Regions from separate parts of the Cupriavidus sp. GW822-FHT03E04 genome, predicted to be linked through region 1. Evidence: riboswitches for the same ligand, from Rfam matches in the RefSeq annotation. Region 1 holds a riboswitch; the other holds the start of a gene.
The links. A riboswitch is a leader RNA that binds a small molecule or an ion and turns the genes downstream of it on or off. The one in region 1 is predicted to bind glycine.
Positions count from the first base shown of each region.

Region 2: linked by a shared signal. The riboswitch ahead of gcvT (glycine cleavage system aminomethyltransferase GcvT) and the one ahead of AC1RQC_RS10165 (D-amino acid dehydrogenase) in region 1 are both predicted to bind glycine.

Region 1 covers NZ_JBXANI010000006.1:214,866-230,447, reverse strand. The annotation lists gene AC1RQC_RS10220 (acylase) at 1-296, shown strand, start outside; gene AC1RQC_RS10215 (ParB N-terminal domain-containing protein) at 423-1,286, opposite strand; gene AC1RQC_RS10210 (GGDEF domain-containing protein) at 1,432-2,574, shown strand; gene AC1RQC_RS10205 (branched-chain amino acid aminotransferase) at 2,827-3,918, shown strand; gene AC1RQC_RS10200 (IclR family transcriptional regulator) at 4,083-4,979, opposite strand; gene AC1RQC_RS10195 (enoyl-CoA hydratase/isomerase family protein) at 5,112-5,888, shown strand; gene AC1RQC_RS10190 (CaiB/BaiF CoA transferase family protein) at 5,898-7,106, shown strand; gene AC1RQC_RS10185 (acyl-CoA dehydrogenase family protein) at 7,138-8,304, shown strand; gene AC1RQC_RS10180 (Bug family tripartite tricarboxylate transporter substrate binding protein) at 8,388-9,389, shown strand; gene AC1RQC_RS10175 (NnrU family protein) at 9,623-10,315, opposite strand; gene AC1RQC_RS10170 (hydrolase) at 10,653-11,339, shown strand; glycine riboswitch at 11,438-11,534, shown strand; gene AC1RQC_RS10165 (D-amino acid dehydrogenase) at 11,703-12,971, shown strand; gene AC1RQC_RS10160 (DUF3772 domain-containing protein) at 12,985-15,414, opposite strand.
Region 2 covers NZ_JBXANI010000018.1:136,104-151,685, forward strand. The annotation lists gene AC1RQC_RS25610 (ATP-binding protein) at 1-368, opposite strand, end outside; gene AC1RQC_RS25615 (response regulator) at 340-1,071, opposite strand; gene AC1RQC_RS25620 (hypothetical protein) at 1,501-2,133, shown strand; gene AC1RQC_RS25625 (dioxygenase family protein) at 2,123-2,908, shown strand; gene AC1RQC_RS25630 (UvrD-helicase domain-containing protein) at 3,172-5,277, opposite strand; glycine riboswitch at 5,512-5,599, shown strand; glycine riboswitch at 5,621-5,772, shown strand; gene gcvT (glycine cleavage system aminomethyltransferase GcvT) at 5,871-7,010, shown strand; gene gcvH (glycine cleavage system protein GcvH) at 7,111-7,491, shown strand; gene gcvP (aminomethyl-transferring glycine dehydrogenase) at 7,593-10,514, shown strand; gene AC1RQC_RS25650 (DUF421 domain-containing protein) at 10,628-11,170, shown strand; gene AC1RQC_RS25655 (L-serine ammonia-lyase) at 11,202-12,578, shown strand; gene AC1RQC_RS25660 (EthD family reductase) at 12,669-12,992, shown strand; gene AC1RQC_RS25665 (MBL fold metallo-hydrolase) at 13,047-13,784, shown strand; gene AC1RQC_RS25670 (OsmC family protein) at 13,860-14,339, shown strand; gene AC1RQC_RS25675 (YbdK family carboxylate-amine ligase) at 14,340-15,455, opposite strand; gene AC1RQC_RS25680 (cation:proton antiporter) at 15,455-15,582, opposite strand, start outside.

The sequences.
Region 1 (15,582 bases):
CCTTGCACGGCGGCGAGGAATATGAAGGCGTGCTCAACAAGCTGCAAAGCACCCCCGTGTCGGACAAGGGTCTGCAGGTCTACTTTGGGACCAGCTACGTGCAGACCGTAGGCTTTGACGAGCAAGGGCCGGTCGCCGAGGCGCTGCTGGTGTACGGCCAGTCCGTAGATCAGCAGTCGCCGCACGCCTTTGACCAGATGGCGGAGTACTCCGCCAAGCGATGGGTGCGGCTGCCGTTCAGCGAGCAAGCCATTGCGGCGGACCCGCAGTTGAAGGTAACGCGGCTGAGCCAGTAAGCCGGCGGCGTTGGGAGCGGGGCCGCCGCCCCGCTCCGCCATCGATAGGCGATCATCACGGGCCTTTCGGTTCTGGTGAGCAGCACTACACCGGCGCGCTCTCGACGAGCGCAAGTAGTGCTTGCGCTAGGACACGCGTGCCCGCTCACCAGACAAGTGTGCCTCAGTCGATTGCCCGCCGCGGGCCTCTGCGAGTGCAACCGTCAAGTGCTGCACCTTCTTTTTCAACTGATCGCGCTCTTCGGTGAGCTGTGTCACCAATTGCGTCAGACGATGAATTGCCAGTTGGTCGGGGGTGGCGTCGCTGGGTGGGGGCGCCGGTTCAGGCTTGGGTGGCACGCGGGCCTCGCGCACCTGTCTGGCCACCTGGCGCAGTTCCTTCTTGCCCCCGGCAACCGCCGCTACCTGCTTCTCGCCAGGCAAGGAGGCTACGGCAGCCGCAGCATTGATGGAAATCACGCCCGCTTTTACCGCGCTGACCAACTCGGGCGCAGCGGTCTTCTGGATTTTTTCGATCTGACCAAGCGTCGCACTGCTCACCCGCGCCGTGCGCGCAACCGCCTCGCGAGTCAACACGGTATCGGCCCCGGATTGCATGGCGACTTCAGCCCCGGCAGGCTTTGCAGAACCCGGCTGGGCCTGCGCTTGGGCTTGGGCTTGTGCCAGACGCGCGGATACGATTTCCTTCTTCCGCAATGCGAGTACACCGCGTTGGAAATCCGATACGCTGCGCCGCCCGAGGTGATTGTCGATCATCCACAGGTGAACATCCTCCATGGACTGGAACGTCTGGTTTTGTACCGTATTGAAAGGGACTCCGTGCTTCTGGCAGATGCTGTAGCGGTTGTGTCCATCCACCAGGAGATCGCCCCACAGCACCAGTGCATCGCGGCACCCTTCGGAGAGTAGGCTGCGTTCTAGCGCCGCGTATTCGTCGTCTGTAAGTGGATCGATATAGGCACGGAGGTCTTCGTTGATAGTGATCGTCATGGGTCAAGCGAAAAAGGTAGGGCAGTAGTGTACACACTGCCTGCCTTACCAGGCGACGGCCGGCTTGGCGGCCGGGCGGTGGCTAACCGCCAGTACAATGTGTGCACGGTGCCATGTGCACAGATCGTTTCTCCACGGCCGACCCATGCTAAACCTGGACCTGCGCTCCATGACGGCGATGACGGGGATGATCAATATCGCCCTGGGCATCGTCCTGCTGGCTTTTCGCCGCGCCTATCCTGCCTCCACCAAAGGGTTGCTACCCTGGGCGCTGGCACCGGTGCTTTGCGCGCTTTCCACCGCCTTCTATGCGATGGACGGGCATTGGCCGGCCGTGCTCGTCGCACTTGGCGGTAACGCGCTGCTGCTTTCGGGCTGCGCCTTGTTCTACTTCGGCAGCCAGCGCTTCTACGGGGTGCCCTGTAGCTGGAAACGCTGGCTCGCCCTGGGTGTTGGCTGCCTGGCTGGCATTACCTGGTTCCTGCTGGTCCATCCCGACTACCGGATCCGCGTGTTGCTGCTTACCTCGGTGTTAGCGGCAATATGCCTGACCCATGCGCGACTGACCTGGCAGCACGGCCGGGGTTTTGCCCCGCGTTTCATGGCAGTTGTCCTCGCTTTCCAGGGGCTGGCCTTGCTCATGCGGGCAGCGACGACGCTTTTCCAGGATGCCGTCGATACTTCGCGGTTTTCCCCTTCGGCTATTCAGACCGCGTACATTGCAGCGTATTGCTTCGCGTCGCTCTTCGTCTGCCTTGGACTGCTTTTGACTGTGAGCGAGCGGTTACGTGCGCAGTTCGAGTACCTGGCGCAACGCGACGACCTGACGGGAATCTTGAGTCGACGCGCTGTGCTGCACGCAGGTAGTAGTGAACTGAAGAACCGGCGCGGCGGGCAGCCACTGTCGTTGCTGCTGATGGATATCGACCACTTCAAGCGCATCAACGACCAGCACGGACACCTGGTGGGTGACCGCGTGCTGGCGCATTTCGCACAAATCGTAGGGCGGGCACTGCGCCACACGGACCATCTTGGCCGCTTCGGCGGCGAAGAGTTTGTCGTGCTGCTGCCGCAGACCGGCATGGAGACCGCGCTTGCCATGGCCGAGCGCGTGCGCCAGGCAGTCGAGCAGCAATCGGCCATCGCCGGGCAGCCCGCCTGCACGGCAAGCCTGGGGTTGGCCAGCATCGAGGCCGGGGAAGCGACCCTTGACGAATTGCTGGCACGGGCCGATTCGGCGCTGTATCGCGCCAAGGCTGAAGGACGCAATCGTGTTGAGGCAGGCTAAGAGGCTGTCTCAATTGGCTTACCGTCTCAAATCAACGATTTAACATAACCTTTGTGCGGCAATTGGTTTGTTGTAGCGGCTAAGCAATGTCCGGAGCGAAGGTCAATCCTTGTCATTGAAGACAAACTGGGCGCCAGCATGCGATCATCGATACCCTCGGATTTCACGTAGAACCACGTGCGATGCCGGCGGCAGACAGGGGTGTTCGCCCTGCTGCCAATCCCCAACGCCAGCGAAGGAAGACGCGCGCTCATGACGCAACAAACCATTTTCAGCCTCGAACCCAACCCGAACGCGCTCGACGCGGCCACGCGGGATGCACTGATGCGCGACCCCGCGTTCGGCCGCGTCTTCACCGACCATATGGTGACGATCACCTGGCGTGAAGGACAGGGTTGGCAGGACGCCAAGGTCACTGCCCGCAAGCCGTTCTCGATCGATCCGGCGTGCTCGGTACTCCACTATGGCCAGGAGATCTTCGAGGGCATGAAGGCCTATCGCGGCGCGGATGGCGCCGTGACGCTGTTCCGCCCGCTCGAGAACGCGCGCCGCTTCCAGGCGTCGGCCAAGCGCATGGCCATGCCGGCGTTGCCCGAATCGCTCTTTCTGGAAGCGATCGAGCAACTGGTGCGGATCGACCAGGCCTGGGTGCCGCATGGCTCGGGCAGCCTCTACCTGCGTCCCTTCATGTTTGCCAACGAGGTGTTCCTCGGCATCAAGCCAGCCTCCGAGTTCATTTTCTGCGTGATTGCCTGCCCGGTGGGCCCGTACTTCAAGGGCGGAGACAAGGCCGTCTCCGTCTGGGTATCCGAGAACTACACGCGCGCCGCGCCCGGCGGCACCGGCGAGGCGAAGTGCGGTGGCAACTATGCCGGCAGCCTGGTCGCGCAGAGCGAGGCCACTGCGAACGGATGCGACCAGGTGGTCTTCCTGGATGCCGCCGAGCACCGCTGGGTGGAGGAACTCGGTGGCATGAACATCTTCTTCGTGATGGACGACGGCACTCTGGTCACGCCGCCCCTTAGCGGCTCGATTCTTCCGGGCATCACCCGGGCTTCGGTGATCGAGCTGGCCAGGGAGATGGGCATGGTGGTGGAAGAGCGCCGGTATTCGTACCCCGAGTGGGAGGCGGATGCCCAAAGCGGACGCCTGGCCGAGGCCTTTGTTTGCGGAACGGCGGCGACGCTGGTGGCCATTGGCGAAGTGCGCTCCGCGCGGACGCGCTTCGCGATCGGGAACGGCGCCGCTGGCAACACTGTCAAGGTGCTAAGGGAGCGGCTGGTGGAGATTCAGCGCAACCAGGCCGCTGGCCCGGCCGGCTGGGTCCATCACGTCGGTTTGTAAGAGGCCATTTCAAAAAGATCCTGGCGTTATTGCGCGGCCTTGGCCGTACCACATGTACTGTCTGCGGCCGCGCGCCTAGCCAGAACCGCTTCGCTTCATTTTGAAACAAGCAGTATGACTCCCCTGATGGGCAAGAAGGCTGGCCCCGCGCTAGCCGCCGGCCGTCATGCTGACTCCACGCCGTCCTCCACCCCGCATGACGCGCTGATCTTCTCGATCAGACCGAGCAGCAGCGGCGCATAGCGTGCCACATCACGCGGCTTTTCGCTGGGTTTGTGCGGGAAGCTGATATTGAGCCCGTACCACTGGTGGTCCGGCCCGCGGAACGCCGCGCCCACGGCGGTCAGGTGGCCGGGCTGGTAGTTGGTGCTGCAATAGCCTTGCGCCTTTGCCTGGGCAATGCCACGCGACAGTTCCTTGTGCAAGGCCGGCCATTCGTCGCCGGCCTTCTCCTCGATCCGTGCGAGGAAGTGGTCGCGCACGCCGGCCGGCACCGCGGCCAGCCACGCCATGCCGATCGAGGTCAGTTCCATGGGAACGCGCGTGCCGGGCGCTACGCGCCGGGTGCGCGATACGCTGTCGCGGCTGTGGCGCACCGCGGCCAGGTAGACCATGGCGGTCTGGTCGGGCACGGCCAGGCCGACATTGACCTTTTCCGCCTCGGCGATCTTGCGCATCAGCGGCAGGGCGATATCGGGCACCGTGGTGGCGTGGTGGAAGGCGTCCGCCAGGCTCACCACCACGGCCGCCAGCCGATAGGCGCGCTCGGTGGCGTCGTAGCACAGGAAGCCGCTGTCCACCAGCGAGCGCGTGAGGCGGCTGACAGTGGGGCGCGGCAGGCCGGTGCGCGCTGCCAGGTCCGCATTGGTCAGGCTGGAAGAGCCGACGCGGAACGCGCGCAGCAGCATCAGGCCACGTTCGAGCGACTGACTGCCTTCGGTCTGCCGCGTGAACCGGCCCGTACTGTGCGTGAGTTCGCGGCTCGAAGGCGGTTTGGCGCGGGAATCCGGGTGGGAAGCCGGGGCGGAACCGGGGTCGGAATGGGGGTGCGGATCAGGCATGTAGTTGGCCGCAGGCCCGCCAATCCAGCATCGGGGCGCTGCAAGTAATTTCGGTATTCGAAATTGTAGTGTAGCGCGGGAATCCACATCGGCGAATACTGGGTGCCTTTCCACTTCCCGGAGCCCTTCGCCATGACCTCGGCATCCACCCCCGAAATCGTCCTGACACGCGACCAGCATGTTGCGCAGATCGAGATCTCCCGCCCGCCCCATAACTTTGTCGACGCCGATGTCATGCGCCGGCTGGCCGAAGCGTTGCTGCAACTCGACGAGGACGACAGCTGTCGCGCCATCGTGCTGTCTTCCGGCGTAGGCGCCTTCTGCGCCGGGGCCGATTTCAGCGGCACCGACCAGGGCAGTGTCTCGCGCGACCCATCGGCCTTCTACGCACAGGCCATGAAGCTGTACCGCAACCGCAAGCCCATCGTGGCCGCGGTTGCGGGCGCCGCGATCGGCGCGGGGCTGGGACTGGCGCTGGTGGCGGACTTTCGCATCACATGCCGCGAAGCGCGCTTTAGCGCCAGCTTCAACAGGCTCGGCTTCCATCCCGGCTTTGGGATGAGCGTGACGCTGCCACGCCTGGTCGGCGAGCAGCAGGCCGCGCTGCTGTTGTATACGGGCAGGCGCCTCGACGGCGAAGAAGCGGTGCGCATCGGGCTGGCCGACGAACTGGTGGCGCAGGCCGAGGTGCGTGCCCGCGCGCTGGCGCTCGCGCACGATATCGCGGCCTCGGCGCCACTGGCCGTGGAAAGCACACGCGAGACGCTGCGCCTGGGCCTGGCCGACCGCATCGTGGAGGCCAACCAGCGTGAACTGGCCATCCAGCGCGTGCAGTTCGCTACCGCGGATTTCCGCGAAGGCGTGGCGGCGATGGCCGAGCGCCGCGCGCCCGTGTTCCAGCGCCGCTGAGGGGGCCGTATGCAACATGAGAAACCCGTCTGCGCCGGCCCGCTCGAGGGAATTCGCGTACTCGACCTGACTTCGGTGGTGCTGGGCCCCCTGGCCACGCAATCTCTGGCCGACCTGGGCGCGGACGTCATCAAGGTCGAAGGGCCGGAAGGCGACCTCATGCGCGCCAACGGCGTATCGCGCAACGCCGGCATGAGTTCGATCTACCTGGCGCTCAACCGCAACAAGCGCTCGGTGGTGCTGGACCTGAAGACGCCTGCAGGCGCTGCGGCGCTGCGCCGCCTGATCGCCGGCGCCGATGTGCTGATCCACAATATGCGCGTGGCCGCCATCGAGCGGCTGGGCTTTGGCTACGCTGCGGTGGCAGCGTTGAACCCGCGCATCGTCTACTGCGTGGCCACCGGCTTTGGCCAGGACGGCCCGCACCGTGACAAACCGGCCTTCGACGACATCATCCAGGCCGCTTGCGGGCTGGTGTCGCTGGGCTGCGTCGCCGGCAGCCGGCCCGAGTACGTGCCTAGCCTGATTGCCGACAAGACCACCGGGATGGCGCTGGCCAACGCGGTGATGGCCGCGCTGCTGCACCGCGAGCGCCACGGCAGCGGGCAAGCGGTGGAAGTACCGATGCTGGAAACCATGGCCAGCTTCGTGATGGCCGAGCACCTGGCGGGGTTGACCTTCGAGCCCGCCACCGGCGCGCCCGGCTATGCGCGCCTGCTGCAGGGAGGGCGGCGGCCGGCGCAGACTGCGGACGGCTGGATCTGCGCACTACCGTACACGGACCGCCACTGGAAAGCCTTTTTCCACGCCGTGGGCCGCGATGACCTGGGTGACAAGTACAACATCGCCAGCCGCGCGCAGCGCAACGCCCATATCCGCGCGCTGTACCAGCACCTCGCGGAAATCACGCCGACCCGGACCACAAAGGCGTGGATGGCGCTGTTCGAGACGCTGGATATCCCCGCCACGCCGATCTATGCGCCGGACGAATTGCTGGCGCATCCCCACCTGGAGGCGGTCGGGCTGTTCCAGCAGACCGAGCATCCCACCGAGGGCCCGTTGCGCGAAATGCGGCCCACGACGCGCTTCTCCGCCACACCGCTGTCGTTGCGCCGCCACGCGCCCACGCTGGGCGAGCACACCGATGAAGTGTTGCGCGAAGCCGGGCTAGCCCCTGAAGACATCGCCCGGGTGACGGGCGGCCGGAACGCCGCCTGAAGCGGGACGCAAACAATAAAGGAGACATTGCATGAACTTCGCACTGGAAGAAGAGCACCAGATGCTCAAGGATCTGGTGGCGCGCTTTGTGCGCGAGCAGTTGATCCCGCTTGAAGCGGGCGTGCTGGCCCGCGAGGCAGAGGGCGGCCAGCTCACGCTGCTGGCGCAGGAGCAGGACAAGCTGGACGGACTCTCGCGTGAGCTGGGCCTGTGGGGCCTGGATGCGCCGGCCGAGATGGGCGGTGCCGACCTGCCAGTGGTGGCCATGGTCGGCGTCAACGAGGAACTAGGCAAGACCGTCACACCCTACGACCTGCCGCCCGATTCGCCGAACCTGCGCATGCTGCTCAAGACCGCCGACGCGGCCCAGCGTGCGCGCTACCTGGAACCGTACGCGCGCGGCGAGACCATCTCCGCCATCGCTATTTCCGAGCCCGGCGCCGGCGGCGACCCGGCCATGATGACCACCCGCGCCGAACGCGACGCCGACGACTGGGTGCTCAACGGCCGCAAGATCTGGATCAGCCGCGCTGCCCGCGCCGACTGGACCATCGTGATGGCCGTGACCGACAAGGCGCGCGGCGCCCGCGGCGGCATCTCCGCTTTTCTGGTCGACCGTGGCACGCCCGGCTTCAAGGTAGAACGGCGCATCCCCATGATCGGCGGCGCCTCCACCTACGAGGTGGTGCTGGAGGACTGCCGCGTCGCGCACACGCAGCTGCTGGGCGTGGAAGGCCAGGGCTTCGCGCCGATGCAGGCACGGCTGTCCAGCCGGCGCGTGCAGATGGCGGCCTGGTGCATTGGCCGCGCCCAGCGCGCGCTTGACATGCTGTGCGAGTACGCGCCGCAGCGCCGCACCTTCGGCGCCGCGCTGGCGGACCGGCAGGCAATCCAGTGGTGGGTGGCCGATGCCGCCACCCGCATCCACGCCTGTCGCCTGATGACATACGAGGCCGCGGCGCGCATTGACGCCGGCGACGAGGCGCGTACCCAGGTCTCGATGATCAAGGTATTCGCCACCGAGATGGCCTGGGACGTGATCGACCACGCCATGCAGGCCTTTGGCGCGATGGGCATGACCAAGGAAATGCCGTTGCAGCAGATGGCCAACGAGACGCGGTTGATGCGCATCTACGAAGGCCCGTCCGAAGTGCACCGATGGGTTATCGCGCGGGATCTGCTTGGCCTCAAGCGTTAGCCCGCCGCCAAAGCGAACCACGGAATCACTGACGCACCCGCACTGGCGGAACCCACTGCCAGGCGCAAGACCAAGGAGACAACATGACCCGAACCGTGAACTGTTCCCGGCGCCGCTTCGCTGTCCTGGCAGGGACCGTCCTTACAGCGAGCCTGGCAGGCGCGCCGTTCGCCGCGCTGGCGCAGCCGCTGGCATTTCCCACCCGGCCGATCCGCTTTATCGTGCCGTTCCCGTCCGGCAGCGGTACCGACATGACCGCCCGCATGTTCGCCAAGAAGATCGGCGAGCTGACGGGGCAGGGCGTGGTGGTGGAGAACAAGCCGGGTGGCAACGGCTTTATCGGCGTGCAGACGCTGCTCAGCGCGCCGGCCGACGGCTACACGGTGTTTATCGGCAGCAACTCCACGTTGTCCACCAATGCCGCCACCTTTCGCAAGCTGCCTTACGATCCGCTGACCGACTTCACGCCCATCACGCTGCTCTCGCGTGGGCCATGCCTGATCATCGTGCCCGCCAGCTCGCCGTACCACACGCTCAAGGCGCTGGTGGAGGACGCGCGCAAGCGGCCCGGCGCGCTCAACTACGGCACCGGCTCGGTGTCGTACACGCTGTACAGCGAATGGCTGAACGAGCAAAGCCGCATGAAGACCACTGCCGTGCCCTACAAGGGCGCGGGCGACGCGATCAACGGCGTGATGGCCGCCAACGTGGACTTCGCCGTGGTGGATGCCAGCGGCGCGATTGAGCTGGTCAAGGGCGGCAAGGTGCGCGCGCTGGCTTACACCGCGCCCCAGCGTTCGCCGCTACTGCCGGGCGTGCCGAGCGCGGCCGAAGCCGGCGTGCCGGACTTCCTGGCCTACAACTGGGTGGCAGCGGCGGTCTCCGCCAAGACACCTGCGCCCATTGCACAACGCCTTGGCGAACTGTTTGCCCAGGCCGGCGCCGCCGACGACGTCAAGGAGTACTACCAGCGCCAGTCCACCTCGCTGATCCTGTCCACGCCGGCAGAACTTCGCGACTACCAGAAGGACGAGATAGCGCGCTGGAAGCGGCTGGCAGCGATCGCGAAGATCGAGCTGCAGTAAAAAGAGAGCGCGGGGCGGAGCGGAGGGGGATCATGCCCCATTCGCTTCCTCCCCGCGCCGCCCTCTCCCTCCGGATTCCGAGGCAAAAGCTTAAGCCTTCACAACTTTGACGACGCGCGTAGCCCCGGGGCGGCCCGATAGCGGTCTTCGCGAGGGCTGGCGGTGTTCGTGGAGTGGTTCGAGGCGCTGATGCGGGTGTATCTGGACGCCTGACGCTGCGGCTACAGCTACAGCTACAGCCAGCGCCAGATGCCCGCGGCCCAACCGGCGAGCGGGATATGTGCCCAGGTTGCTGCGAGCCAGACGACGAGGCCGCCCAAAAGCGCGTGCAAGCCGAACCCGCCGAGCCGCGCACGGCCAGCGGCAATCGCCGCGAACGGCAGATAACTCGTCTTGGACTCCCATGCGGGCCAGAGATCGGGCTGGAGCTGCTCCTTTTTCCGGTCCTGCAGCGCGGCGCCGACGAGCGCGAGGATGACCATAGCCGCTGCGATCATGATGTTCTTGGCCACCGGAAACACCGCGATGTGGCACAGCCCCCAAAGTGCGAACGACCACATCATTGGGTGGCGCGTCACCGCGAACACGCCGCGCGCTGCTTCCGGGAACGCGCCGAGCCGACCGCCGGTGGGAAGCGCCGGGTTGCGGATCAGCGAACCCATCAGGAGGACCGACGCGATCAGCATGACCGTGGTCACAGCCGCCCAGAGGCCGTTTCCTACCGGCCATAGTGGTGCCGTCAGGGGCGCCTTTCGGTATGCCAGGATCAGCCAGCCGAGCGTCAAGACTGCAATCAGCGAATAAACGCCCTGGAACCCGGCTTCGCCAAGTGCGCGGACCAAACCCCTGCGCAGCGGATGGGACAAGAGAAAGTGGCTGCCCACGAAGGCGACTGCCGCCACCGCAACTGCGTTGGTGCTTCCCATTGGCCCGGCTCCTCAAGTCATATCGTTGGCTGACCGTATTGCCCCATCGCAATTCAAGCCGCCATCGAGCAGTCGGGCATTTTGCCTTTGTTCCCTATGCGGCAGCCAGTATTGAAGATTACTACTTGGGTGTCGCGAAAGCCAACGCGGCCACCCCACCGTTTGGCTGCCTCCTACTCCCATTAAATATCAATCAATAAAATTGAACAAGTTATCCGACTAACTCATCACATCGTCAGCCGGCGCTGCCATAAAGTTCAACCCATGGACGGATCGACGCCAAAGACGACGTTCTAAATAATTCAACCAGATAGCCAAATAGCCAAGGAGAGAAATCATGACCAACGCCAAGCTCGAAGTCCTGACCCCGCAAAACAGCCAGCTGATCTTCATCGACCACCAGCCGCAGATGGCCTTCGGCGTGCAGTCGATGGACCGCCAGGCGATGAAGAACAACGCGGTGGGCCTGGCCAAGGCGGCCAGGATCTTCAATATTCCGACCACCATCACCACGGTGGAGAGCGAGTCTTTCTCCGGCTATACCTACCCCGAACTGCTTGACGTATTCCCCGGCCAGCAGACGCTGGAACGCACCTCGATGAACTCGTGGGATGACCAGAAGGTGCGCGACGCGCTGGCCGCCAACGGCCGCAAGAAGATCATCGTGGCCGGGTTGTGGACCGAGGTCTGCAACACCACCTTCGCGCTGTCGGCGATGCACGACAGCGACTACGAGATCTACATGGTGGCCGACGCTTCCGGCGGCACCAGCAAGGAAGCGCACGACTACGCCATGCAGCGCATGGTGCAGGCCGGCGTGGTGCCGGTGACCTGGCAGCAGGTGCTGCTCGAATGGCAGCGCGACTGGGCGCACCGCGACAGCTATGACGCCGTGATGCAGCTGGTCAAGGAACACTCGGGCGCCTACGGCATGGGCGTGGACTACGCCTACACCATGGTGCACAAGGCCGCGCAGCGCACCGCCACGCCGCACGCGTCGATCGCCCCGGTTCCGGCCCGCTGATATTCTCGGCCTGAACCCGCAGGGAAATTTCCCAGGCAGTCAGACTAGTGCTAAAGTTCCGAGCCATGCCACTTGGTATTACCTGGCGGCATCATGCAAAGTTGATATCGGGAGAGACTGCCTGGCCAAGCGCCGGGCAGCGCCGAAGGAGCAACCGCCCCGGAAACTCTCAGGCAAAAGGACCGGTATCACGTTTGAACTCTGAAGAACCCCGGCGCTCGTCAGCCGGCGGTACCGAAGGAGCAAGCGATCCCCGCCACCCCCAAAGTGGCGTATCGTGAATCTCTCAGGTCAAGGACAGAGGGGGCGTCTTTTGCGCATGCTGCGCAAGAGGCTCCCATCCGACGTCCTGGAACCATAGAGATGAAATCAATTGCCGTTATCGGTGGTGGCATCACCGGCGTGACCACTGCCTACGCGCTCGCCAAACGCGGTTTCTCGGTCACCCTGCTCGAAAAACACCGCTATGCCGCCATGGAAACCTCGTTCGCCAACGGCGGCCAGCTTTCCGCTTCCAACGCCGAAGTCTGGACACACTGGTCCACCATCCTCAAGGGCATCAAGTGGATGCTCAAGAGCGATGCGCCGCTGCTGGTCAACCCGCGCCCGAGCTGGCACAAGCTGTCCTGGTTCGCCGAGTTCATCGCCGCCATTCCCCATTACCGCAAGAACACCATCGAGACCACGCGCCTGGCGATTGCCGCGCGTGACCACCTGTTCTCCTGGGCGGCGGCCGAAGGCATCGATTTCGACCTGAAGAAGGAAGGCATCCTCCATATCTATCGCGACAAGGCGGGTTTCGAGCATGCAGGCAGGGTATCGAAGCTGCTGGCCGAGGGCGGGCTGGAGCGCCACGCGGTCACGCCGGAAGAAATGCGCGCCATCGAGCCGACCCTGGCCGGGCAGTACTACGGTGGCTATTTCACCCAGAGCGACTCTACTGGCGACATCCACAAGTTCACCAGCGGCATGGCCGCGGCTATCGACCGCCTGGGCGTGCGTTGCCTGTACAGCCAGGATGTCCAGTCGGTCAGCACTGACGGCCGGCAGGTCACCATCGTCAGCAGCGACGGCCAGCAGGCCGAATCGCGCGTGTTCGACGGCGTGGTCGTCTGTGCCGGCACCGCCAGCCGGGCGCTGGCGGCCAGCCTTGGCGATCGCGTCAACATCTATCCGGTCAAGGGCTATTCGATCACCGTCAACCTGAACGACGCGCAAAGCCAGGCGGCCGCGCCCGTCGTGAGCCTGCTCGACGACGAGACCAAGCTGGTCACCAGCCGCCTGGGCGTTGACCGCTTCCGCGTGGCGGGCACGGCGGAGTTCAATGGCTACAACCGCGACATCCGCGCCGACCGCATCCGTCCGCTGGTGGAGTGGGTCAACCAGTGCTTCCCCGGTGTCAGCACGCGCAGCGTGGTGCCCTGGGCCGGCCTGCGGCCGATGATGCCTACCATGCTGCCGCGCGTGGGCCGGGGCCGTGCGTCCTGCGTGTTCTACAACACCGGCCACGGCCACCTGGGATGGACGCTGTCGGCGGTCACTGCGGACATGATCGGCGATGTGGTGCAGCAAGCCATGGGCGCCAGGCGTGCGCATGGCGTGCAGGACTCGGTGGCGCTGGTGACTCCGTAAGGGGCCGGACGCGTTACGCGCCAAGCGCGGCCATATTCTCCACCCGCAAGGTCTGCGGGACCGACAGCGAGATATCGGCCGCGCGCAGCCGCTTCAGTATCTCGAACAGCAGGTCGCTCTTGGTCGCGGTGGCGATCCGCGGGCTGCCTACGTAGCCCGTCACGCTTAGCGTGATCCCGTTCGGCGCCAGCTGGCTGAACGTGACGGATGGCGCGGGCTTGTCGAGAATCGCTTCATTTTCCCGATAGGAGTCGAGCAGCAGTTCGCGCACCTGTTCAGGATCGATGTTCAACGGGAAGGTGAGCAGCAGCGTCGCGACGCCTTGCGTGCTGTTGCTCATCGTCACGTTGCGCAGGTTCTGCGAGATCAACTGCGAGTTGGGCACGATCACGGTCGAGCGGTCGCCCAGCAGGATCTCCGTCGCGCGCACGTTGATGCGCTTGATGTCGCCCTCCACGCCGCCGATGCTCACCATGTCGCCGACCTTCACCGGGCGCTCGGTCAGCAGGATGAGCCCCGACACGAAGTTCTTGACGATCTCCTGCAGGCCGAAGCCAATACCCACGGACAGCGCGCTGACGATCCAGGCCAGGTTTTCCCACCTGACGCCCAGCAGCGACAGCGTCAGCAATACGATCAGCACATAGCCGATGTTGCTGAACAGCGTGATGAGCGATGCGCGCAGGCCCGCTTCCATGCAGACCTTCGGCAAGAGTTCCGCGTCCAGCCAGCGCCGCACCGAGCGCAGCAGGTAGGTGCCGACCGAGAGCGCGATGACAGCGTTCAGGATGCGGTCGGGCATGATGTTGAGGCTGCGCAGCCGCTCGCCGCCTAGCATCGTCAGCAGGCTGTTGAGCAGGTCGCTCGGCGTGGTGCCGAAGCCGCCGGTCAGCAGCGCGATGACGGCCACCAGGAGCAGCAGGCTGGTGCCGATCCCCGAGAGCACCGTCGACGCCTGCGCGAGATGGCTGTCCCCGAGTCCGAATAACTGCTTGATGACCTTGCCGCTTGGATGGTGCGCGCTGAACACGCTTTCGCAGACGTCGCGGGTCAGTTGCGTCAACAGGTACAGGCTGCACAGGACGATGTCGATCCAGACAAGCTCGTAGGTCAGGAAGCGCGCGAACGTGATGTAGCCGATCAGCAGCGCCATCAGCGAGGCGACGACCGTCACCGTTACGCCAGCGTGGATCAGGCCGGCAAAGGTGGAGCGCGATTCAGGCCGCTCGCCCGCAGCGGCGAGCTTCGTGCGCACGCGGTTGGCGCGCAGCAGCGCCGCGCCGATTGTCAGCACCACCACAAGCGACACCAGGCCGCGGCCTAGCAAGGTCACCTGCAGGCTTGTGTCCGCGGTCCGGTTGAGTTGCTCGAGTGTGCCGGCGATCAGCAGCAGGCCCGCGAGGACACTAGGGAACGGACGCATCGCCAGCGCGACCTTGTCGGCGAGCGCAGGCACGCGCCATGAGGGATGGCGCGTGCACAGCAATGCCCGTCCCAGGCCCGCGATCAGCGCGCTTGTCAGCGTCAGCTTGCCGAGTTCGCTGATCAGGTCCTGCACCTGAGCTGGCAATTCGTAGTGCGGGGCGAAAGCAAAACACACAATCTGTACCGCGATGGCGGTTGCCGCAACCGTCGCGAGTGCCGTTGCAAGCGCGAGTGCGCTGCGCCGCAGCCGGCTCTCGGGCAAACGGGTCAGACAGAACCATGCCAGCGCCCGCTCGATCAGCCGCCGGCCGATGGTCCAGGCGCCGATCGCAAGCAGCAGAAGCAGGGCGGTGATTGCCTGCCGCCCGGGCTGCCAGGCCAGGTCCCACAACGGGGTAACTTGCCCCATGAACGCGTTTAGCCGCTGCTGGTCCTCCTGGCTTGGCGCGAACAACGGCTCCCAGAATGCCATGCTGAGAATGCTGGCCGAGCGCAGCGCGAGCTGGTTCTTCAAGCGGCTGCGCTGCAGCTTGGCGATCTGCTCGGTCAGGTTGGTGACATTGCCCTTGACCTCGGCCGCTTGCTTCAGTCCGCTGTCCAGTTGCGCCTTGCGCGCGTTCAGGTCTGCCCTCTGCTGTGCGACTGCAGCGGCCTCCGGTGTGGTGCCGGCGGCGGGTGGCGGCCCGAGCACGTCGAGCTGTGCCTGCAACTGCGCACGCTGGGGCGTGAGCGCCGCGCTCAGCTTGTCGACGTCGCCTGCCAACTGGTGGATGGCGTCATCCAGCCCTTCGAGCTGCGTGCCGCTGGTGGGCGACGATGCCAGTTGCTTGATGCGGTCCTGCTCGGTCTGGAGCCGTTTCAGCTCGGCAACGGCATCCGCGCGCGATGGCGGCCTGGTCGCGGGAGCATCCGCATTCGCGGTGGTGTCGGCGGCTGCCGCGGCCGGAAGCGCTGTGGGGATCAGGTGCAATAGCGCAACCAGCACAAGGCTCAGCGCGAGCCTGGGGAGTTTGCTCATAGAAAGAGATAGATCCTTACTGATCGGCTTGCCGGGCCGGCAATCGCGCAGGTTCGCGTGGATTGCCATGGCTCGTCAGACGGTCGATGACCGGCGGGCGACGATCAGGATGTTGGGCGGCCGCGCGGCGATCGAGATGGGAGTCGATCGGAGCGCCAGGGGCGATCT
Region 2 (15,582 bases), on a different contig from region 1:
GCGAGCTGGAACAGCTGGCCCAGGCGCGGCGGCCCAAGACCGTGCGTGCGGCGCGGGCGGCGTGGCGGCACTGGGGCCCCGGCTCCGCCTTGGCCGTTGTCCGCGCGCGCCTCGGCATCCGGCGGCGGCGGGAACTCGCCCCGCCGCCCCTCTTCACCCGGGGGCGGGGGTGGCGGCATCTCGTCGCTGGGAACGAAGTTGAACCCGGTATGCCCCGGGCGCGGGAACACGCTCTCGATGACCGTGACGCCGAGCAGGTGCACGGCCAGCATGATCGCGGCCATCACCAGGAACAGCCGGATGAACATGGAGTCGTGGCGGGCCACCCAGCCCGCGCGCTCAGGCTTCGACGGCACCGGTAAAGACATAGCCCTCGCCTCGGACGGTACGGATCAGCGTCGGGTCGCGCGGATCGTCGCGCAGCTTCTGGCGCAGGCGCGAAACCAGCAGGTCGATGCTTCGATCGAAGACGTCGAGATCGCGGCCGCGCGCCTGGTTGATCAGCAGCTCGCGATCCAGCACGCGGTTCGGATGCTCGATGAACGCCAGCAGCAGCCGGAATTCCGCATTGGACAACGGCACCACGGTTTCCTCGCCATCGACCAGCTGGCGCAGCGTGGTGTTCAGGCGCCAGCTGCCGAAGCGCAGTTCATGGCCGCCCGCCGCCGGCGGGCGCTTCACGCCGCCGCCCCGGGCACGGCGCAGCACGGTGTGGATGCGCGCCACCAGCTCGCGCATCTCGAAGGGCTTGGTGACATAGTCGTCGGCGCCGACCTCCAGCCCGACCACGCGGTCGGCCAGCTCGGTGCGCGCGGTGAGCATGATCACCGGCAGGTCGCCGCGCTCGCGGATCTCGCGGCACAGCGTCAGGCCGTTTTCGCCACGCAAAGAGAGGTCGAGCACCACCAGGTCGTAGTCGCGCGTGGCCATGGCGGCGCGCATGGCGGCGCCGCCCTCGGCGCCATCCGCTTCGATGCCAAAGGTGGATAGGTACTCGGCCAGCATGGCGCGGATCTGCGGATCGTCGTCGACGATCAGCAAATGAAGGGGCGAGGCGGGAGAATGGTCCATCGGGTTTCGTCGTGCTTAGCAGCGGTTCGCCGCGTCGTTCGCGGCAGGTTTGTGCGCCGGCATGCCGGTATTGCAGCGGATTTGGGCGGATTGAGGCGGCCCGGCAAGCCGCCGCCGCCAGGGATTCACTCTACCAGCCCGGCGCGGCGGCCTGATAGGCAGGGTGTGGCCGCTTTGTACCGGGCTTGATACAAAGCGGCGCGCCCGGCGGCCCGCTTTGTACGGCATTGCTTCCGCGCGCTGACCAAGCGCTCAAGCAACGGCGGGCGGGCCTTTCTAATATGGCATGTCGTTATCCCGCCGCTTTTGTGCCTGCCAGTTCCTGACCGGCAGGCCACGGCAGCCCGGCGCCCCCGCTATGCTTGAAGCCATCGGCATCACGTCGGCAATCCCGGGCCTCTCCCCGCATGACCTCCATGGAGAATCCTTGTGACCCAGCCCCAAGCCTTGCTGCCCCGCATCCGCGCCTTGTTGTCCCTTGCCGTGCTGTGCGGCGCCTGCGCCTTGACGCTGCCGGCGCACGCGCTGCAAACCAGCCCGCAGGCAGTTGCCGGCCACGGCCGGCCGGTGGCACCCGCATCGCTGCGCGAAGCGCTGGTGCTCACGCCTGCCCAGGCCATCCTATGGCAAGCCGCCCTGGACGCGGCGCGGGAAGCGCATGCGCACGCGCTGGAACTGCAGGCTCGCTTTGTCCGCGAAGGCGGCGGCCCCGGCCAGCCGCAGGGTCCCGAGTCGTCGCTGCGCGCCCGCGCGGAGCGGGAAGACCGCCTGCACGATGCGCTCGACAAGGATCGCCGCGCCGCGCGCGATCGCTGGATCGCATTTGAAGAAAGCCTGGATGCCGGCCAGCGTAAGCGCCTGCGCGACATGCCGGAGGGCCGCTTGGCGGGTTCGCCGCGGGGCGCATTCGGCCCCGGCCCCCACCCTTTCCCCGGCGCCATGGCAGGCCCCATGCCCGGCCGTGGACCTGCGCCCATGCCCTGCGCCTTCGGCGCGAATGGCTCATTCGGCGTACCCGGCGCTGCGGGGCTTCACCAACAAGGAGCGCCAGATGCCCAGTAAGCCCCTCGACCACGCAGGCCCGATAGCCGCTAACGGCGGCCGCCGCCGTTTCCTCGGCGGTGTACTGGGAGGATCACTCGGTGCCGGGTTGATCGGGCTGGCGGGCGACGCCGCCGCGCAACCTGCCACCTGCCTGCTCACGCCGACCCTGACCGAGGGCCCGTTCTATATCGACCAGGCGCTGGTGCGCACCGATATCCGCGATGGCCGGCCGGGCCAGTTGCTGCGGCTCAGGCTACTCGTGGTGGACACCGGCCGCGGCTGCACGCCCGTGGCCGGCGCGCTGGCCAGCATCTGGCATTGCGATGCCGGCGGCAGCTACAGCGGCTACGACCAGGGCAGCATGCCGCCGCCGCCAGCGGAAGGCTCCGGCCCGGGGCAAGGACCGGGCCAGGGCCCGGACGGCGGCGGCATGCACGCCGTGCCGGCCAGTCCCGCCCGCTTCCTGCGCGGCGTGCAACCCACCGGCGCCGATGGCGCCGCGCAGTTCCTGACGATCTACCCGGGCTGGTACGCGCCGCGCGCGGTGCATATCCACTTGAAGATCCATCTCGGCAAGACCGAGGTACTGACCAGCCAGCTGTTCTTCGACGATGCGCTCAGCCGCGAGGTGCATCTCCAGCATGCCGCGTATCGCGCGCGGGGCGCTTCGCCCGTGCAAAACGCACAGGACGGCATTGCCGGCACGCGCCCCAACCTGCTGCGGGTACGCCGCCTGCGGGACGCGGCCGGCACGCTGGAAGGCGAATTCACCCTGGGCATCGCGCGCGCCTGACGGCCACGGGATCTGGCGGATTCCCTAAAAAAAACGCCCCCGGACCCAAGTGCGGAGGCGCTGAACAGGGAAGAAGTCGGGCGTGCTGCCCGGCCACGCCACTCCGAAGGGACGGAACGGCGCGGCGCCTGGTCCATACGTCGGGCCAGGCACCGGCGATGTTAGACAGACATCGGGCGAGGGTCATGTCCCGCTTGTAGGCTAATGTATCGACTTTGTACGATTGGCACCGGGATGGGGCACGAAACGCCTGCCGGCGCCGGTCACGCGGAGGTCTTGCCTGGCGTACCGGGCGTTCCGAGCAAGGCCTTGAGCCCGGCCAAGCGGTCCTTGGGGCTCATGGCGGGCGTTTCGTCCTTGATCGCGGGGGCCTCTTCGAGCTTCATCTCGCCGATAAAGCGCGACGGCTCGCAAGAGTAGGTATCGCGGGCGCGCTTGCGCTTCTTGCACCAGCTCAGGTGCAGGCTGCGCTGCGCACGCGTGATGCCTACATACATCAGGCGGCGCTCTTCCTCGATCTTCTCATCGCTCATGTCTTCGTCTTCGCGGCAGTGGGGCAGGATGCCCTCTTCCACCCCGACCAGGAACACGTGCGGGTACTCCAGCCCCTTGGAGGCGTGCAGCGTCGACAGGCGCACCGCGTCGGGATCTTCCTCGCGGCCTTCGAGCATGCTCATCAGCGCCACCGTCTGGGTCAGCTCCAGCAGGTTCTTGCCCTCGTCGCCAAAGCCATCGGCGGTGTCGAAGCCGGTAGCCTCCTCGCCCTCGCCCGTGGCCTCGGGCTTGGTGCCTTTGCGCTTGAGCCAGTCGAGGAATTCCAGCGTGTTGGTCCAGCGCGACTGGGCCTGGCGCTCGTCGAAGGTGTCGTACAGGTAGGCCTCGTAGTGGATGCCTTCCATCATGTCGTCGAGCACCTGGGTGGCGGGATCGCTGGCCGCGCGCCCGGCAAGGCGCACCATGGCCTCGCAGAACACCCGCAGCGGCTCCAGCTGGCGCGGCTGGAGCTTGCCTTCGATGCCGCCCATCATGGCCGCCTCGAACAACGACACCTTGGCCTGGCCAGCGAAGGTGCCAAGCACTTCCAGCGTGGTGTTGCCCACGCCGCGCTTGGGCGTGGTGATGGCGCGGATGAAGGCGGGATCGTCGTCCGGGTTGGCGATCAGGCGCAGGTAGGCGCAGATGTCCTTGATCTCGGCCTTGTCAAAGAAGCTCTGCCCGCCCGAGAGCACATAAGGAATGCGCTCGCGGCGCAGGATCTGCTCGAACAGCCGCGCCTGGTGGTTGCCGCGATACAGGATGGCGTAGTCGCGGAACTGCGCGCGGCGCTCGAACTTGTGGGCCGACAGGCGGAATACGACCGACTCCGCCTCGTGCTCCTCATCGTTCATCGGGTTGACGGCAATGGGGTCGCCCATGCCGTGCTCGCTCCACAGCTTCTTGTCGAACAGCTTGGGATTGTTGGAGATGACCGCGTTGGCGGCCTCCAGGATGCGCACGGTGGAGCGGTAGTTCTGCTCCAGCTTGACCACCTTCAGGTCGGGGAAATCGGTCTGCAGCAGCTTGAGGTTGTCCAGCGTGGCGCCGCGCCAGCCGTAGATGGCCTGGTCGTCGTCGCCCACCGCGGTAAAGGCCGGCGCGCGCAGGTGCGAGCCGCCGGCGAGCTGCTTGAGCAGCTGGTACTGGCAGGCGTTGGTGTCCTGGTACTCGTCCACCAGGAAGTAGCGCAGCCGGTTCTGCCAGCGCAGGCGCACCTCTTCGTTGCGCGCGAACAGCTCGGCCGGCAGGCGGATCAGGTCATCGAAGTCCACCGCCTGGTAGGCATGCAGCGTAGCCACGTAGTTGCGGTAGATCAGCGCCGCCTGGTGATCGTCGGGGTTGTCGGCCTGGGCGATGGCGGTCTCGGGATCGACCATGCCGTTCTTCCACAGCGAGATGGTGCTCTGCACGCTGCGGATCAGCTTCTTGTCGGTGGAGGCGAGCTGCTCCTGCACCATGCCGAAGCAATCGTCCGAGTCCATGATGGAAAAGCGCGGCTTCAGGCCCACGTGCTCGGCCTCGGCGCGCAGGATCTGCACGCCCAGCGAGTGGAAGGTGCTCACCGTGATCTGCTTGATGGGGATGCGCTTGCCCTCGCGCGTGGTCTTGCCTTCCATCAGCTTGGCGATCCGCTCCTGCATCTCCTTGGCGGCCTTGTTGGTGAAGGTCACCGCGGCGATGTGCTTGGGCTGGAAGCCCTTGTCCTCGATCAGGTGCGCGATTTTCTGCGTGATCACCCGGGTCTTGCCCGAGCCGGCGCCGGCGAGCACCAGGCAGGGGCCGTCGAGGTAGCGAACGGCTTCGGATTGGGCAGGGTTGAGTCCGTGGGTCATGCGAGGGCTGGTGGTGGTGCTGGGTGGCGGAATGGCCGGCAAGGCGGGCGCGGGCTTTTACGCATGGCAAAGGCAGCACATGCATTGGCGCGGCCAAGGCCGCGGGTGAAGCCTGCGGCACAGCAAAAGCCATCGGAGCCGCAGATGTTAACACGCCGGCCAGCCGGCCCGCGGCTGCGCCCGGGCTGGCGCGCGAGCGCGTTGACAAGCCCCCGAGGCTGGCTGTAGAGTCGCGCCATCCGACCGGGAGAGCGCGCAGATCTTGCGCCGCCGAAGGGGTATCACCCGAAAACTCTCAGGCACCATGGACTGGTTGGATCGGCTTGCAACATGCACACGATGCACGCCGTACTCTGGAGAGCGGCACCCGCCACTGATCGATTCCGTCGACAGCCTTGGTGAGCGTGCCCACCGAAGGGGCGCGCAAGGTTTGGGTTTCCAGCAATTGGGATCCCGCCTTGTAATCTCTCAGGTATCGAGGACAGAGGGGTCATCCGCCGCAGCGGATCTGGCAGCGCTATGGCGCGCCGAATCCTGCGGCGGATGGCCCTTTTTCGTTTTCGAACCGAGATTTGCCTTCCCCCGAGGATTCCATGACGCTCCAGGCCACGCCCCTCAACGCTATCCACCGCGCCCTCGGCGCCCGCATGGTCGACTTCGGCGGCTGGGACATGCCGGTCAACTACGGCTCCCAGATCGAGGAACACCATGCTGTGCGCAGCGATGCCGGCATGTTCGACGTCTCCCACATGTGCGTGGTCGACCTCAATGGCGAGCATGTGCGTACCTTCCTGCGCGGCCTGCTGGCCAACAATGTGGACAAGCTGCAAACGCCGGGCAAGGCGCTGTACTCCTGCATGCTGGATGAGAAGGGTGGCGTCATCGACGACCTGATCGTCTACTTCTTCGCCGAGGACCACTTCCGCCTGGTGGTGAACGCTGGCACCGCCAACAACGATATCGAATGGATCGCCGCACGCAACGCCGCCACCAATAGCGGCGTGCGCATCACGCCGCGCCGCCACGACAATGCGCCCGACGGCGTGGACCCGCTGGCCATCGTTGCGGTGCAGGGCCCGAACGCCCGCGCCAAGGTGTGGAGCGCCTTCCCCTCGACGCAACCCAGCGAAGCCCTGAAGCCGTTCAACGCCGTCGTGGTGCAGGATCCCGCCCTTGGCGAAGTCATGGTGGCACGCACCGGCTATACCGGCGAAGACGGGTTCGAGCTGGTGGTGCCAGCCGAGAACGTGGCCGGCCTGTGGGAAAAGCTGATCGCCGAGGGCGTGCGCCCGGCGGGCCTGGGCGCACGCGACACGCTGCGCCTGGAGGCCGGCATGAACCTGTACGGCCAGGACATGGATATCCACACCTCGCCGCTCAACGCCGGCCTGGCCTGGACCGTGGACCTGCAAAGCGAACGCGACTTCACCGGCAAGGCGGCCCTGGTCGCCGGCGGCAAGACCCAGCAATTCGTCGGGCTGATCCTGCGCCCGGCCAACGGAAAAGCGGGCGGCGTGCTGCGCGCCCACCAGAAGGTCATCACCCCTGCTGGCGAAGGTGAAATCACCAGTGGCACCTTCAGCCCATCGCTGTCCCAATCCATCGCTTTTGCCCGCGTGCCGCTCGACGTTACGCTCGGCGCCGAGGTGCAGGTCGAGATCCGCGACCGCAAACTCGCCGCGACTGTGGTTAAACTGCCGTTTGTGCGCAATGGCAAGGCACTCGTGAGCTGAACGCTCGCACCGGTCACAGCGCGCCCGCCGGCGGTTACCCCGTCGAACATCGACACCCCCCGGCGGGCGCTGAATAACAAATTGAATCTGGAGCAATCCCATGAATTTCCCCGCCGACCTGAAATACACCGAGTCCCATGAGTGGGTGCGCGTCGAAGCCGACGGCACGCTGACCATCGGCATCACCGACCACGCGCAGGACGCGCTGGGCGACATCGTCTTCCTGGAACTGCCGGAAGTGGGCAAGTCGGTCGGCGCCGGCGACGCGCTGGCCGTGGTGGAATCGGTCAAGGCCGCATCCGACATCTACGCTCCGGTGGCAGGCGAAGTGATCGCCATCAACGACGCCGCCGCCGCCTCTCCGGAAAGCGTCAATGCCGACGCCTTCGACGCCTGGCTGTTCAAGCTCAAGCCGGCCAACAGCGACGACGTGAACGGCCTGATGTCGGCCGACGCCTATAAGGCCAACGTCGGCGCCTGATGCCAGATCGTCATTCCCGCGCCACGGGAATGACGGATAAAGACTGCCGCGACGCGGACCGGGCCGACCACCCGCCGCACCGCTCTCACGAGATTCTTGCCATGAACGCCCCCCTGCCCATGACTGCCGCCCAAGTTGCCCGGCCCACGCTGGCCGAACTGGAGGCGCGCGACGCCTTCGCCTCCCGCCATATCGGCCCCGACGCCGCCGAACAACAGCACATGCTCAAGGTGCTGGGCTATGACAACCGCGCCGCGCTGATCGACGCCGTCATCCCCGCCGCCATCCGCCGCCGCGACGGCATGCCGCTGGGCGAGTTCACCGCACCGCTGACCGAAGAAGCCGCGCTGGCCAAGCTGCGTGGGCTGGCCAGCAAGAACCGCGTGCTCAAGAGCTTTATCGGCCAGGGCTACTACAACACGCTGACCCCGGGCGTGGTGCTGCGCAATATCTTCGAGAACCCGGCCTGGTACACCGCCTACACGCCCTACCAGCCCGAGATCTCCCAGGGCCGCCTGGAAGCCATGCTGAACTTCCAGCAGATGGTGACCGACCTGACCGGCCTGGACATCGCCAATGCGTCGATGCTGGATGAAGGCACGGCGGCTGCCGAAGCCATGACGCTGCTGCAGCGCGTCAACAAACACGCCTCCACCACCTTCTATGTCGCGGATGACGTGCTGCCGCAAACGCTGGAAGTGGTACGCACCCGCGCGCTGCCGCTGGGCATCGAAGTCAAGGTCGGCCCCGCTGCCGAAGCGGCCGGTGCCCATGCCTTCGGCGTGCTGCTGCAGTACCCCGGCGTGAACGGCGATGTGGCCGACTACCGCGCCATCGCCGACGCGGTGCACGCCGCTGGTGGCCTGGTGGTGGCTGCCGCCGACCTGCTGGCGCTGACCCTGATCGCCGCGCCCGGCGAGTGGGGCGCCGACGTGGCAGTGGGCAACTCGCAACGCTTTGGCGTGCCGCTCGGCTTCGGCGGCCCGCACGCCGGTTACATGGCGGTCAAGGATGCCTTCAAGCGCTCCATGCCCGGCCGCCTGGTGGGCGTGACCATCGACGCGCAAGGCAACAAGGCATACCGCCTGGCCCTGCAAACGCGCGAGCAGCATATCCGCCGCGAGAAAGCGACGTCGAACATCTGCACGGCACAGGTGTTGCTGGCTGTGATGGCCTCGATGTACGCCGTGTACCACGGCCCGCAAGGCCTCAAGCGCATCGCCCAGCGCGTGCACCGCCTGACGGCCACGCTGGCCGGCGGCCTGGAACAACTGGGCTACGCGCGCACCAACGCCACCTTCTTCGATACGCTGACGCTGGAAACCGGCTTCAACACCGAAGCCCTCCACGCCTCGGCCACCGCGCGCGGCATCAACCTGCGCCACGCCGGCGCCACCCGCATCGGCATCTCGCTGGACGAGACCACCTCGCGCGAGGACGTCGTCGCCCTGCTGGAAATCTTCGCCCACGGCAAGCCGGTGCCCAGCTTCGATGCACTCGAAGCCGCCGCGCAAGACGCGTTCCCGGCCGGCCTGGCGCGCCAGAGCGCCTACCTGACGCACCCGGTGTTCAACACGCACCACGCCGAGCACGAAATGCTGCGCTACCTGCGCATGCTGGCCGACAAGGACCTGGCGCTGGACCGCACCATGATCCCGCTGGGCTCGTGCACCATGAAGCTCAACGCCACCAGCGAAATGATCCCGGTGACGTGGCCCGAATTCAGCAAGATCCACCCGTTCGCGCCGCTGGACCAGACGGTCGGCTACCGCGAGATGATCGACCAGCTCGAAGCCATGCTGTGCGCCGCCACCGGCTACGCCGCGGTGAGCCTGCAGCCCAATGCCGGCTCGCAAGGCGAATACGCCGGCCTGCTGATCATCCATGCGTACCACGCCAGCCGTGGCGAAAGCCACCGCGACATCTGCCTGATCCCCTCCTCCGCGCACGGCACCAACCCGGCGTCGGCACAGATGGCCGGCATGAAGGTGGTGGTGGTGGCCTGTGACGAGAACGGCAACGTCGACCTGGAAGACCTGGCGAAGAAGGCCGAGCAGCACAGCAAGAACCTCGCCGCGATCATGATCACCTACCCGTCCACGCACGGCGTATTCGAGCAGGGCGTGCAGCAGATCTGCGACATCGTGCACAAGCATGGTGGCCAGGTCTACGTGGACGGCGCCAACATGAACGCCATGGTCGGCACCGCCGCGCCGGGCCAGTTCGGTGGCGACGTGTCCCACCTGAACCTGCACAAGACCTTCTGCATCCCCCACGGCGGTGGCGGCCCGGGCGTTGGCCCGGTGGCGGTCGGCGCGCATCTGGCTGACTTCCTGCCCAACCAGGACAGCGTGGGCTATCGCCGCGACGACCATGGCATCGGCGGCGTGTCCGCCGCGCCGTTCGGCTCGGCCAGCATCCTGCCGATCTCGTGGATGTACATCGCCATGATGGGCTCGGCCGGCCTGACCGCCGCCACCGAGAACGCCATCCTGGCCGCCAACTACGTGGCGCGCCGCCTGTCGCCGCACTTCCCCGTGCTCTACACCGGCCAGCACGGCCTGGTGGCGCACGAGTGCATCCTGGACGTGCGCGCGCTGCAAAAGACCACCGGCATCTCCAACGAGGACGTAGCCAAGCGCCTGATGGACTACGGCTTCCACGCCCCCACCATGAGCTTCCCGGTACCGGGCACGCTGATGATCGAGCCGACCGAGAGCGAGGCCCTGCACGAGCTGGACCGCTTTATCGACGCGATGATCGCCATCCGCGCCGAGATCGCCCGCGTGGAAGACGGCACCTTCGACCGCGAGGACAACCCGCTGAAGAATGCGCCGCACACCGCCGCGGTGATCACCGCCGACGTGTGGGAACACAAGTACACGCGCCAGGAAGCCGCCTACCCGGTGGCCGCGCTGCGCACGCAGAAGTACTGGCCGCCCGTTGGCCGTGCGGACAACGTGTACGGCGACCGCAACCTGTTCTGCGCCTGCGTGCCGATGAGCGAGTACGCACAAGAGTAAGCTGGCATGAGGCCGGGGCCACCGCGCGTTGCGGCGGCCCCGGCGCATCGCCCTCGCGCTATGCTCTGTGTGGATGCGCGGCCACCCGGCCGTGCCCGGAATACGGAGCACGCATGTGGAATCTCAGCGCCCCATGGTGGGAATTCGTCCTGCGCGGACTGATCGTCTACGGCAGCCTGCTGGTGCTGCTGCGGCTGTCCGGCAAGCGCCAGATCGGGCAGCTCACCTCGCTCGACCTGGTGCTGCTGCTGGTGCTGTCCAACGCCGTGCAGAACTCCATGAACGCCGGGGACAACTCCGTCACGGCCGGGTTGATCCTGGCGGTGACGCTGGTCGGCGCCAACCTTGTACTGGCGTGGCTGAGCTGGCGCAGCCGGCGCTTCGAGAACGTCGTCGAGGGGCGCCCGCAGGTATTGATCCACGACGGCATGGTCTTCGGTGACGTGATGAAGCGCGCTTTCGTGACCCGCGACGACCTGCGCAAGGCACTGCGCCATGCGGGGTGCGAGCGCGTTGCCGATGTGCATTTCGCGATCCTCGAGAACGACGGCACCATCAGCGTGCTGGTAAAGAAAGACGCGCCACCCGCGCCGCCCAATGCGGCGGGTTCGCTGTGGCGCGCCCCCATCAATCAGGACACGGACGCGCCGGTCTGATCCCGGCGCGAGCCAACCCCAGGAGCCTACCGTGGCTGTCAGCGTCTTCGACCTGTTCAAGGTGGGCATCGGCCCATCAAGCTCGCACACCGTTGGTCCGATGCGCGCCGCGCTGATGTTCGCCCAGGGCCTGGCGCGCGACGGCCTGTTGCCGCAGGTGGCCAGCGTGCGCGTGGAGCTGTATGGCTCGCTCGGCGCCACCGGCCGCGGCCACGGCACCGACAAGGGCGTGATCCTCGGCTTGCTGGGCGAAGCGCCCGACACCATCGACCCCGACACCATCGACTTGCGACTGGCCGCGCTGCGCGCCAGCCGCACGCTCTCTCTGCTGGGCACGCATCCCGTGCCCTTCGTGGAGAAGGAGCACATCGTCTTCTACCGCCGCGAGGCCATGGCCGAGCATCCCAACGGCATGAAATTCCACGCCTTCAACGCTGGTGGCGAGCGCATCCGCGAAGGGCGCTACCTGTCGGTGGGCGGCGGCTTCATCATCACCGCCGGTGCGGCCAATACGCATATCCTGGAGGCTGACCAGCAGTTGCCGCATCCGTTTCGCAGCGGGCGCGCGATGCTGGAGATGGCAGCCGCCAGCAAGAAGAGCATTGCGCGGCTGATGATGGAAAACGAATGCGTGTGGCGCAGCGAGGCCGAGGTCAACGCCGGCCTGCTGCAGATCTGGGCCGTGATGCAAGCCTGCGTGGCACGCGGCTGCCGCACCGACGGCGAGCTGCCCGGGCCGTTCAAGGTCAAGCGCCGCGCCCACGACCTGTTCCGCAACCTCACCGAGCACGCCGAGCGCGCGCTGGCCGATCCGCTTTCGGTGATCGACTGGGTCAACCTGTATGCGATCGCCGTCAACGAGGAAAACGCGGCCGGCGGCCGCGTGGTCACCGCGCCCACCAACGGCGCCGCCGGCATCATCCCGGCCGTGCTGCATTACTACGACCGCTTCGTGCCCGGCGCCAACCCGCAAGGCGTGATCGACTTCCTGCTGACAGCCGGCGCCATCGGCATGCTCTACAAGCTCAATGCCTCGATCTCCGGCGCCGAAGTCGGCTGCCAGGGCGAGGTCGGCGTGGCCTGCTCGATGGCCGCCGGCGCCCTGGCCGCCGTGATGGGCGGCACGCCGGAGCAGGTGGAGAACGCGGCCGAGATCGGCATGGAGCACAACCTCGGGCTGACCTGCGACCCGGTCGGCGGGCTGGTGCAGATTCCCTGCATCGAGCGCAACGCCATGGCCTCGGTGAAGGCCGTGAACGCCGCGCGCATGGCATTGCGCGGCGACGGCATGCACTATGTGTCGCTCGACTCCGTGATCAAGACCATGCGCGAGACCGGCGCCGACATGAAGACCAAGTACAAGGAAACGGCGCGTGGCGGCTTGGCGGTGAATATCGTGGAGTGCTGAGGCCGGCCCGCCAGCGCAAGCGAATGCGCGCTTTCTGCTACGCTTGCCGGGCATTCATCCCAATCCAATCCGATCCAACTGGAGTCCGGCATGGTCAAGATCAGCTTTCTCTATCCACACAGCAAGGGCGGCAAGTTCGACATGGATTACTACCTGCAGCGCCACATGCCGCGCGCCGTCGCGCTGTTTGGCGCGCACCCAGGCTATCGCGGCGTGGCGGTGGAACGCGGTCTGGGCGCTGGCGCGCCGGGTTCCGATCCGGCCTTCACGGTGATGTGCCATTTCCTGTTCGAGTCCGTGCCTGACTTCGTGGCCGCCGCCAAGGCAGCCGGCAACGAGCTGCAGCTCGATATCCCCAACTACACCGATGCGGTTCCCGTGATGCAGATCAGCGAAGTGCTGACGATCGGCTGATAGCGCCCGCTGGCGGCGCTATCATGTAGCGTTTCCCCACAAGCGGGCATGGCCATGCAGACCTTCCATCAGCTGTTTGACGAAACCTCGTCCACCTACACCTATTTGCTGATCGATGCCGCCACGCGCCAGGCGCTGCTGATCGATCCGGTGGACCACCAGCTGGAACGCGACATGGCGCTGCTGCAGGCCTGCGGCGCCACGCTGGCGTGGGTGGTCGAGACCCATGCCCATGCGGACCACATCACCTCGGCCGGCCATGTTGCACTGCAAACCGGCGCACGTACCGCAGCCCCCTCGGGCTGCGACATCCAACCCGCGCAAAAGCAGCTGATCGACGCAGACACGCTGCAGTTCGGCACGCAGACGCTGCGCGCCATCCATACGCCGGGGCACACCGCCGGCAGCATGAGCTACCTGTGGGAAGAGCCCACGCCCGCCGGCCCGGTGCGCCGCGTCTTCACCGGCGACGCGCTGCTGATCGACGGTTGCGGCCGCACCGACTTCCAGTCCGGCGACGCCGGCACGCTGTACGACAGCCTCACGCAGAAACTCTTCGCCCTGCCCGACGACACCGTGGTCTACCCCGCCCACGACTACAAGGGCCGCACCGCATCCACCATCGGCTTCGAACGCGTCAACAACAGCCGCGTGGCCGGGCGCACGCGTACCCAGTTCATCGAGATGATGGGGCAGCTGAACCTGCCCAAGCCGAAGCTGATCGATGTGGCGGTCCCCGCCAACCAGCGGCTCGGGCTGCGGGATGGCGAAAGCGTGCCGCACGGGGCGTGACGCACGCGTGCGAAGCGATAGGCAATCAGCTATCAGCAATCGGCCTTGGCAGGCACCTTAATGGAGAAAGAAGACATGGCCCAGTACACCGCAGAGATCCTCTGGCAACGTGGCGAGCAGGATTTCCTCGGCAATCGCTATAGCCGCAAGCACATGCTGCGCTTCGACGGCGGCGTGGAAGTACCCGGATCCTCATCGCCCCATGTCGTTCCCCTGCCCATGTCGGATGCCGCCGCCGTGGATCCCGAAGAAGCCTTCGTTGCCTCGCTCTCCAGTTGCCACATGCTGTGGTTCCTTTCCATCGCCGCCAAGCACAAGTTCTGCGTGGACCGCTACTTCGATGCCGCTGTCGGCACCATGGCGAAGAACGCGGAAGGCCGGATGGCCATGACGGTGGTCACGCTCAGGCCGGAGGTCACCTTCTGCGGCGAGCGCCAGCCGACCCGGGAGGAATTGGCGCACCTGCATCACACGGCACACGAGGCCTGCTTCATTGCCAACTCGGTGAAGTCGGAGCTGCGCTGCGAGCCGGTGTACGTGGGCGCGCAGGCGTAGTCAGCCAGCCCAGCTGTCGCAGGTCTGCCGCACCGTTTCGCGCAGGCTGCGCGTGGTGCTTTCGATCTGGCGCACGCGCTCCGCGTCGCCGTTGCGGCTTTGCGCCAGCGCACGGATGTTGGCCAGCGCATCAAGCGAGCCCAGCGCTTCGGCATGCGGCACCAGTGCGTCGCAGATCGAGATGATGTGGTCGGCGATCGGCATCCGGGTCAACTCGTTGGGGTGCACGTACTCGCCTTCCAGCCCGAAACGGCAAGCCTGGAAGCGATTGAAGGTGTAGACCAGGTAATCGTCTTCCTGCGGCATGAAGGGGCGCGACAGCAGCAGGTAGCGCGCGAGCGCCTGGATGTAAGCGGCGATATCGCAGGCGCGCCCGACGGTCAGCGGCGTGTCCATCACGCGGACTTCGATGGTGCCGAACTCCGGCTTGGGACGGATATCCCAGTAGAAGTCCTTCATGCTCTCGATCACGCCCGTGTTGCGCATCTTGTTGAAATACGCGGTGAAGGCGTCCCAGGTGAGCAGATGCGGCGCGCGCCCGCTCATGGGGAAGGCGGCGACGGAATTCAGCCGTGCCGAGGCGAAGCCGGTGTCCACCCCTTGCACATAGGGAGAGGAGGCGGCCAGCGCGATGAAATGCGGTACGTAGCGGCCGATGGCGTGGAGCAGGAACAGCGATTCGTCGGCGCTCGGGCAGCCGATGTGCACGTGCTGGCCGAACACCGTGAACTGCTTGGCCAAATAGCCATAGAGCTCGGAAATGTACTGGTAGCGCGGCGAATCGGAGATGGTGCGGTCGGCCCATTGCTGGAACGGGTGCGTGCCACCGCCGCAGATGCCGAGGTTGAGCGAGCGCGAGGCGTCGACCATCAGGTCGCGCATGGTGCCCAGCTCGTCCAGCGCCTGTGCATGACTTTTGCAGATGCCGGTGCTGATCTCGATCATCGAGGGGCTGATCTCGGGCTTGATATCGCCGGCGTGTTGCGCGCCTTTCAGCGCACGCAGCAAATCCGGCGCGAACGGCGCCAGGTCGTAGTCATGCCGGTTGACGAGCTGCAGTTCCAGTTCCACGCCAAACGTCAGCGCCTCGGAATGCTTGAACGGTTCGAGTGACATCAGCGCCCTCCTCCATTGCTTCTGACCTCGCCCGCATAGCGAAGTGCCCAGCCCGCCAGCGTAGGCCCAAGCAACTGCTCGACCGCCAGCGTGCACAGGATGATGGCTGCCAGTGGCTCACCCGTGG